Regions from separate parts of the Dietzia sp. oral taxon 368 genome, predicted to be linked through region 2. Evidence: riboswitches for the same ligand, from Rfam matches in the RefSeq annotation. Region 2 holds a riboswitch; the other holds the start of a gene.
What was found. A riboswitch is a leader RNA that binds a small molecule or an ion and turns the genes downstream of it on or off. The one in region 2 is predicted to bind cobalamin.

Region 1 (4,417 bases), 1.7 Mb from region 2:
GGCCAGGGTCCGGCCGATCAGCACTCGCTGTTGCTGGCCGCCACTGAGCTCGAAGGCGCGGCGTGATGCCATCCCCCCGAGGCCGAGTCGCTCGGCGATGCCCAGGACGATGTCGAGCGTGGCTTCCTCGCTGAGGCGCCGCCGATCCAGTGCGAGACTCATCGACTCGGCCACGGTGAGGGCTCGGCCCACCCCATCGTCGTGCTGGGGGACGTAACCCAGGATTTGCGCGCGTCGGCGCGGGCGAACCTTCACCATGTCGGTTCCGTCGGCCACGATCGTGCCCGAGCGGGGGGTGAGCACGCCGCACACGGACTTGAGCAGGGTGGACTTGCCGCAGCCATTCGGACCGAGGATGCCCACCATCTCACCGGGGGCCACGTCCACGTCGATTCCGGCGATCACGGCCTCGCCGCGGCGGCGGTGTGCGGCCGACAGACCACGCACCTTCAGACCAGTCGCGGACTTCGCATCGGTCACCGCGACCACCTGCCCTCGCGCAGGATCAACCACAGGAACACCGGCACCCCGATGAGCGACACCACGATCCCCACCGGGATGATGATCGGGCTCAGGGCCAGTCTGCCCACCAGGTCCGCCGCCAGGATAATGCTCGCCCCGGTGATCGCGGTCAGCGGTAGGCGGTAGCGTTCATCGGCCCCGACGAGCATGGACGCGATGTGTGGAGCCACGAGGCCGATGAACCCGATGACCCCGGTCACGCTGATCACGGTGGCCGCGACCAAGGTGATCGACAACCCGGTCTCCAGGCGCAGCCGCGTGACGGAGACGCCCAGGGCCCGCGCCACATCGTCGCCCGCGGCGAACCGTTGGTAGTTGCCTGTGTTGGCGCGGGCGTGCAGACAGGCGAGGACGACGACGACGGCGGCGATCGCGATCTGTGACCAGGTCGCCCGGCCGAGGTCCCCGAATGTCCAGTGGATGATCGACGACAACTGCTGCTCGTCCGCGACGTACTGCAGTCCCGCCGCCAGGGCCGAGAACAGATAGCTCAGGGCGATCCCGGCCAGGATGATCGCGGTGGGACCCATCCGCGTGACCGAGGCGATTGAGAAGACGAGCAGCGAGCACAGGACCGCGCCGATGAACGCGGCGACCATCGTGCCCAGGGTGCGGGACCCGACGATTGACAGACCCGTGAGAATCGCGACGGAGGCGCCGAAGGCCGCGGCGTTGGAGATCCCGGTGGTGAAGGGGCTGGCCATGGGGTTGCCGGTGATGATCTGCATGCCCGCGCCGGCCACCGCGAGCCCGATCCCGGCCACGACGGCCATGGCGATCCGCGGCAGGCGGAGCTGCACCACCGCGACCCACTCGTTCCACGTCAACGGGGTGGCCCACCGGTCACCTTCGGGTACGAGCGTGGCCAGCAACCTGACCGAGCTGATGTCGGTCACGCCGTTGACCACGCCCGCCCAGGCCAGCGCCAGCATGATCGCCGCCGCGGCCACCAGGATCAGTCGCCGTGTGCGGCGGGTTCCCAGGATCGTCCGGCGGTCATCACGAGTAGTTTGACTCGCCACGGATTGTCAGATCACCGGGTGGCCGGGACGGTGTAGACGTGACCCTCTGGCAGCTCCATACCCTGGAGCTCCAGCCACCGGGAGAAGACGTCGTCCGGGTCGAAGCCCGCCATCTGCTCCGGGTAGAGCCACTTTGCCAGGTAGGCCGCTCCGACAATCTTGCCGAGTCCGCCGCCCGCAAATCCGGTGATCATGTGGACGTTGCCCTCCTGCACGGCGGTGAGCTCCGGCCACCCGGGACGCGCGATCATCTCCTGCCCGATCGAGGCGAACTCACCGTCGGCCGGGGGCGTGTAGACGCCGGTGTTCTTCAGCGCCCCACCCGAAGTCGTCTTGAGGATCAGATCCGGGGCAGTGGCCAGGATCTGCTCGGGATCGACCGTGTCGCCCTCCAGGGTGGGGTCGCCGAACATGTTGACCCCACCCGCGGCCACGATCATCTGGTGCCACCCGTCGTTGGACGTCTCGGGAATGGCGGTGGTATAGGGATCGCCGTACTCCCAGTACACGGTCTTCTTCGGTTCGACTCCGCCCACGCGGTCGGCGATGTCGACCTTGGTCGACTCGAAGAACTCAGTGACCTTCTCGGCTCCGGCCTCATTGTCAAAGGCGCTACCGAGGATCTCAAGCTGCGAGGCGAAATCGCCGTTGTCCCACCCGGTGACGGTGAGGACCTTGATGCCGACCGGTTCCAGCGCGGCCGCGTACTCGTCGACCTTGCCGTTGCGCGGCAGGATCAGCACCTCGGGATCGAGCTCGATGATCTTCTCGACGTTCAGTTCGCTCTGGCCCTTGCCGATGACGTTATCCGGATCGAACTGACCCCAATAGACGCGATCCTGGGCGGTGTTGGCGTCGACGGCGATCACCTTGTCGATGTCGCCCATCGCCCGGATCAGCTCGCTGTTGTAGCGGTTAGCCACCACAGCCGACTCGATCGGGCCGTCGAACTCCACGGTCCGTCCGGCGTCGTCGACAACCGTGATGGACTGAGCCGGCGTCTCTTCGGAGGGCTGCTCAGGTGCCGAACAAGCGGTCGTGACCACCAAGCCGAGCATTGCCAAAAGAGTGACCACTCTGTCACGGGACAGCCGTGGTCGACGGGTCTTGATATTCATGTGTGAGGGCTCCTCGGCCGTGAGTGCAGGAGCGCGGGGTGCGCCCCTGCGCCGGCAGGTGTCGGACTCGAGAACTGGTGGCGGGGATGTTGTGACCACGCCATTGGATTCTCTTACCGTTGCGGGACAGTTCCGGACTCCCACCGGATTCCCTCTTGCGTCGATATCGCCCGGCTCCGAGCGCAGAAGTAGCGCAGGGACAGGCGGCACCGAACCGACTAACGGGGAGCATACCTGAGCATTTCCTCACCCCTGAGGCCGCAGGCCGGTGAAGCGACATGCCCTAGAAGAGGGGCGACTCGGTAGTGGCAACGTGGTCGGTGTCGTCGAGGTAGCCGGCATCGCGTAGGGCTGCCTCGAGCACCCGGACATACGGGAGACGCAGTTCGGCAGCCATGCCGTCGAGCGTGGTCCGGGCCGGCAGGCCGCGCAGTCCGTGGGTGCGCCACAGGTGCAGATTCTGGCGGGTGATCCCGATTCGGCGGGCCAGCTCGGACTCACTGACGCCATAGGCACGCTTGTGGGCGTCGATGAGTTCGACCAGGCGAGGGGTATGCATGGGCCCGAGTGTCCGCCTGCGCCGAGGGGTCGTCAAGTATGAATTAACGTATCCGACAAGTGAAACTTTACATAATGTAGATTATCGGCACTTGGTGGATCCGGCGGTCGGACCAGAAGGGGCCGACGGCGCGCGACGTGACGTGGCCGCAGGTCGTGATCCTCGGGGCTCGCGTTGTCCCGCCGTTCTCGACCGGCGGCGTCGACGTGACTGTGCCCGCCCTCGTCCGCCTCGGACCTGTTGTCGGAGACACTGCTGGTATGTCCGGACCTTCCCACGCCGCCGACCCGTCGGCTCCGGACCGCGCCACGGCGCGCTCGCGCCCCGTGCCGTTGTGCCACCCGGCTGGTGCGCCGACAGTGTCTCGCGTCGCCCGCCCGGCTGCGACTTGGGCACCGTGCCCGGTCCGGGACGGCGTCGCCATCCTCGGTCCCGGTGTGCCGGCCGTGTGCGTGCTCGACGATGCAGTCGAAACGTCACGGGTGACGAAAGGCGGGGAGGTCCGAGGTCGCGGTCGGGACGAGTCTCGGCTGCCCCACGAGGGCCCGCCGGTCGCGCCCGCCCCGGTTCGGGGCATCACCTCGTCGACGCGGCGGTGTCGGCGCCGTCTATCGTCGGCTGGCGATCGGCCCATGGCAGGGCCTGCTCGAGCTGTCCGGCGAGCCGCAGGAGCCGGCTCTCCCCGCCGAGGGGCGCGACGAACTGGACCCCCATCGGCAGGCCCTCCGGCGTCCAGTGCAGTGGAAGCGACATCGCCGGCCGCCCGGTGAGGTTGGCCAGTTGCGTGTACGGGACCCAGCTCAGGTTGTCGTCGATGATCGACTCCGCGAACCGGGAATGACGCAGTAGCGGCGCGGTCCGGGTCGTCAGCAGCGCCTCCGCTCCCCGGACGGCCCACGGCGGGGTGTCGAGGGCGCCGATGAGCGGTGGTAGATCCGCGAGGCCGGGCGTCATGAGCAGGTCGTAGCCCGAGAAGAAGGCGGTCAACTCGCGCACGTAGTCGTCGCGACGCATCACTGCGGTGAGGTAGTCCACGCTGCTCTGCGACCTGCCCAGCGCGGCGACGATCCGGGTGTCCGTCTCGAAGTCCCGGTCGCGGCATCCCGTCCGCTGCCGGGTGCTCTCCACCGTCCACGCGAGGTACGCGAACCAGCTCGTGAGGAAGTCGCGGGCCAGTGCGAGGTCGTCGACGGGCT
Region 2 (4,417 bases):
GGAGCCGGTCTCCTCCAGGTGCCGCTCGAGCAGCGAGTCGGCCATGGCCTGACCCGTATCCCAGGCCAGTCGAGACGGGATCGCCCGCGGGTCCACGGTGTAGAAGTTCCGTCCCGTGGGCAGCACGTTGACCAGGCCCCGCAGCGGGGATCCCGAGGGGCCGGCCGGGATGAACCCGCCGTCCAGGGCGTGCATGACCGCGTCCAGCTCGTCGACCGTGCCGGCCAACCTCGGTACGACCTCGCGGGCGGCGAAGCCGAGCACCTGAGCCACCTCATCGTCGTCGCCCCCAACCACGTCGGGCACCGCGGCCACGTCCCAGCCTCGCGCCTCCATGGCCTCCACCAGCGCGCGCGCCCGCGCCTCGACGCGGTCGACCTCCTCGGTCGGCGCGCCCTCGGCCAGGCCGAGCGCGCGGCGCAGGCCCGGCACCGCGCCGGACTGCCCGCCCCACACCTGGGACGCGCGCAGGATGGCCAGCACCAGGTTGACCCGCGCCTCGCCGTCGGGCGCCTGGCCCAGGACGTGCAGGCCGTCGCGGATCTGGACGTCCTTGATCTCACACAGCCAGCCGTCCACGTGGAGGAGGAAGTCGTCGAACTCCTCGTCATCGGGACGCTGCTCCAGGCCCAGGTCCTCGTGCATGTGCGCGGCCTGCATGAGGGTCCAGATCTGCGCGCGAATGGACGGCAGCTTGGCCGGGTCCATCGCGGCGATGTTGCCGTACTCGTCGAGCAGCTGCTCGAGCCGCGCGATGTCGCCGTACGACTCCGCGCGGGCCATGGGCGGCACCAGGTGGTCGACGATCGTGGCGTGCGCGCGGCGCTTGGCCTGCGCGCCCTCGCCCGGGTCGTTGACCAGGAACGGATAGATCAGCGGCAGGTTCGCGATGGCCGCGTCCGTGGCGCAGTCCGCCGAGAGCGCGGCGTTCTTGCCCGGCAGCCACTCCAGGGAGCCGTGCTTGCCGATGTGCACCAGCGCGTGCGCGCCGAAGCCGTGGGCCAGCCAGCGGTAGGCGGCCAGGTAGTGGTGGGACGGCGCGAGCTCGGGGTCGTGGTAGATCGCCACCGGGTTCTCGCCGAACCCGCGGGGTGGCTGGATGAGCAGCACCACGTTGCCGGCCTGCAGGGTGGCCAGGACGAGCTCGCCGGCGTCGTTGACGAACAGGGTCCCCGGCGCCTCGCCCCACGCCTCGACCATCTCGTCTCGAAGGGTCGCGGGCAGGTCGGCGGTCCAGCGGAGGTAGTCCTCGGTGGAGATCCGGACGTGGCCGTCGGTGAGCTGCGCGGTCGTGAGCCACTCCTCGTCCTGGCCGCCCGCGTCGATGAGCGCGTGGATGAGGGCGTCTCCGGCCTCGGTGTCGGTGGCGTAGGCCTGCTCGTCGAGGAACTTCGCGATCGGCCCGTCCGCCGGGCCCAGATCGTAACCCTCGTCGCGCATGCGGCGCAGCAGGCGGATCGTGGATACCGGGGTGTCCAGGCCGACGGCGTTGCCGATGCGGGAGTGCTTGGTCGGGTACGCCGACAGGACCAGCGCGATCTTGCGGTCCGCGGGCGCGACGTGGCGCAGCCGGGCGTGGGCCACGGCGATCCCGGCCACGCGCGCGCACCGCTCGGGGTCGGCGACGTAGCGGGGCAGGCCGTCGGCGTCGATCTTCTTGAACGAGAACGGGGCGGTGATGATGCGACCGTCGAACTCGGGGATCGCGATCTGGTTGGCAGAGTCCAGCGGGTTGACGCCGTCGTCCGACTCCGACCAGTCGTCGCGGCCCCAGGTCAGGCACAGGCCCTGCAGCACGGGGATGTCCAGGGCGGCGATGCGCTCGACGTCCCACGCCTCGTCGTCGCCACCCGCGCTGGCGGCCCCGGGCGTGGTGCCGCCGGCCGCCAGTACGGTCACGACCAGCGCGTCCAGCGTGCCGAGCGCGTCGAACAGCTCGTCGGGCGCCGAGCGCAGGGAGCCGGCGAAGATCGGCACGCCCACCCCGCCGGCGGCGTCGATCGCGTCGGCCAGCGCGTGCGCGAATCCGGAGTTCCCGCTCACCTCGTGGGCGCGGTAGTAGAGCACGCCCACGCGGGGGCCGCCCGGCGACTGGTCAGACCCGCCCGCGTTCTCCCAGGTCGCGTCGCGGGAATCGCGGCGTTTGTGACCACTCGCCGGGGAGTCGGCGCCCGGCCGCTCCGGCATCCCCCACACCGGCACGCTCACCGGCGGCTCGAAACCGGCGCCGGTGAGCAGCACCGTGTCGGAGAGGAAGGCGTGCAGCTGCGCGAGGTTGGTCGGCCCGCCCTCGGCGAGATAGCGGTGGGCCTCGGCGGCGGTCCCGATGGGGACGGTCGACAGTTCCATGAGGTCGGCGTCCGGGGTCTGCTCACCGCCCAGCACCACCACGGGCACGCCCGCGCCCAGGACGGCGGCGAACCCGTCATCCCACGAGCGACGCGAGCCGAGAATGCGGACCACCACCAGGTCGGCGCCGGTGATCAGGGCGGGCAGGTCGGACTCGACGTGCAGGCGCGACGGGTTGCCGAGTGTGAACTCGGCGCCGGATTCGCGCGCGGAGAGCAGGTCCGTGTCGGAGGTGGACAGTAGTGCGATGCGGGGCACGTCGGAGCGTGCCGGGGCGTCGTCAGGGGACGCCGAACGCCGGTCGGGGCGCATGTTCTTCTCCAAACCCTCGTGGAACATGTCGCCGTGGCCGGTCTCCTGGCTTCCGCATCAGCACCGCGCGACCGACCTTCCCGGGCTCTCGCCCAGTGGCCCCCGCCCCCACGTGTGGGGCGGACGAGGGTCGCGTGGCTCCGCGACTACAGTGGCGAGGGCCGCGCCGGCTTCTCCTCCGGCTTCCCGAGCACCACGGCACGGGCGAGCCTATCCGCCGTCCCGCCCGGACCACCCTTCGCCCTCGGAAGCCACCCCGGCTCGGCTGCCGGCGCTCTCACCGCCCGCGCTGACCTTCCTACCCCGTGCTCGCCGTGCTTAGACTCGGCGTGTGCCAGCTGATCGGGCGAGGACCGAGCTCCCCCCGGTCATGACCACGATCGTGGGCGTGACCGTGGCGCTGGTCAGTGGCATCTTCGGCATCAGCGCGCACGGGCTCGCGGCGGACATGGGCCCGGTCTCGTTCGCCCAGGCGCTCACCGTGGCAATCACCAGCGCCGGGATCGGCGCCGCCACCGCCGCCGCAGCCCGCTACCGGTTCCCGATCCTCGCCTCGGCGTCAGGACTGATCACCGGGCAGGGCGCCGTCCACATCGCGATGTCCGGCGGGCACTCGCACCACGGGTCCGGCTCGCACCCGCCGGGCCACCACGGCACCGACCCCGCGGCGCTCCGGGCCGCGATGGACACCGCCGCCCACGATGCGCTGGCCTCCGCAACAGCGTTGATGACGCCCGTCATGCTCGCCGCGCACATCGCCGCGATCGGCTCTGCACTACTGGTCATCGCTGCTCTCGCCGGCGCTCTGGCCTGGGTGTCCGCCCGGTCGATGCCGCCGATATCGACAGCGCACCTCGTCGCCGTCGTCGCCGTCGTCCCGGTCCCGCGCGGCGCCGACGCGCCGCTCAAGCGCTACCTGGTCTCCCGCGGTGGGACCAGAGCGCCGCCCGCTGCCGCATAGTCGCAGGTCCCGCACCCGCCGACGCGCGCCACGCCGCGCTCGGGCGGTGCGGTGACATGTCCGGGAGCGGCGCGCGGTGGATCCACCGTCCCCGCCTCCCGTGTCTCACCCGCAGCGGCCGTCAGATCGTCCCGCTGCGCCCACTCGGGCACCGATTCCTTCCCGCCCCGCTCGGCCAGCCAGCGCCGCGCGCAGCCGGGTCTCCGGGTGCCCGCACTCACCGACCTCGCGGCCGCGCACGCCGCTCTCCGCAGACCAGCTCCGTGCTGCCCGGCGGGTAGTACCGACCCGCTCGCGGACCGCCTGATCCCGAAGGGATTCGCCTCTCATGACCGCCACCCATCCGGCCGAGCGCCACACCCGCGACCCCGGTGCTGCCGAACCGGCCCCGCCCGCGCGGCCCCTCTCCGCGCAGCTGGGCGCGATCCTCACCCGCGTCCACTTCTATGCGGGCCTGTTCGTCGCACCGTTCCTCGTCATCGCCGCTCTGTCCGGGGCCCTGTACGCGCTGTCCCCGACACTGGAGCGGCTCGTCTACGCCGAACAACTGACCGCGCCACCCGCGTCCACCGCACTCAGTCTGGAGCAGCAGATCGACGCCGCGCAGGCGCAGTTCCCGGAGCTCGCCGTGGTCCAGATCTGGCCTTCCGACGAGCCCGGCACCACCACCCGGATCCTGTTCGCCGACCCCGCGCTGGACGACGGTCTCAACCGCGCGGTGTTCGTGGACCCCGCCACCGGTGACGTGCGCGGCGACCTGAGCAGCCATTCGGGACTGGGCGAGCTCCCGCTGCG

Region 1: it holds a riboswitch for cobalamin, as region 2 does, so the genes downstream of both, C3V38_RS13555 (ABC transporter substrate-binding protein) here and cobN (cobaltochelatase subunit CobN) in region 2, are expected to answer to the same signal.

The regions. Positions count from the first base shown of each region.
Region 1 covers NZ_CP027238.1:2,890,626-2,895,042, forward strand. The annotation lists gene C3V38_RS13545 (ABC transporter ATP-binding protein) at 1-480, opposite strand, end outside; gene C3V38_RS13550 (iron ABC transporter permease) at 477-1,544, opposite strand; gene C3V38_RS13555 (ABC transporter substrate-binding protein) at 1,556-2,602, opposite strand; cobalamin riboswitch at 2,698-2,852, opposite strand; gene C3V38_RS13560 (XRE family transcriptional regulator) at 2,946-3,221, opposite strand; gene C3V38_RS13565 (amidase) at 3,798-4,417, opposite strand, start outside.
Region 2 covers NZ_CP027238.1:1,166,322-1,170,738, forward strand. The annotation lists gene cobN (cobaltochelatase subunit CobN) at 1-2,607, opposite strand, end outside; cobalamin riboswitch at 2,679-2,874, opposite strand; gene C3V38_RS05595 (hypothetical protein) at 2,993-3,622, shown strand; gene C3V38_RS05600 (PepSY domain-containing protein) at 3,951-4,417, shown strand, end outside.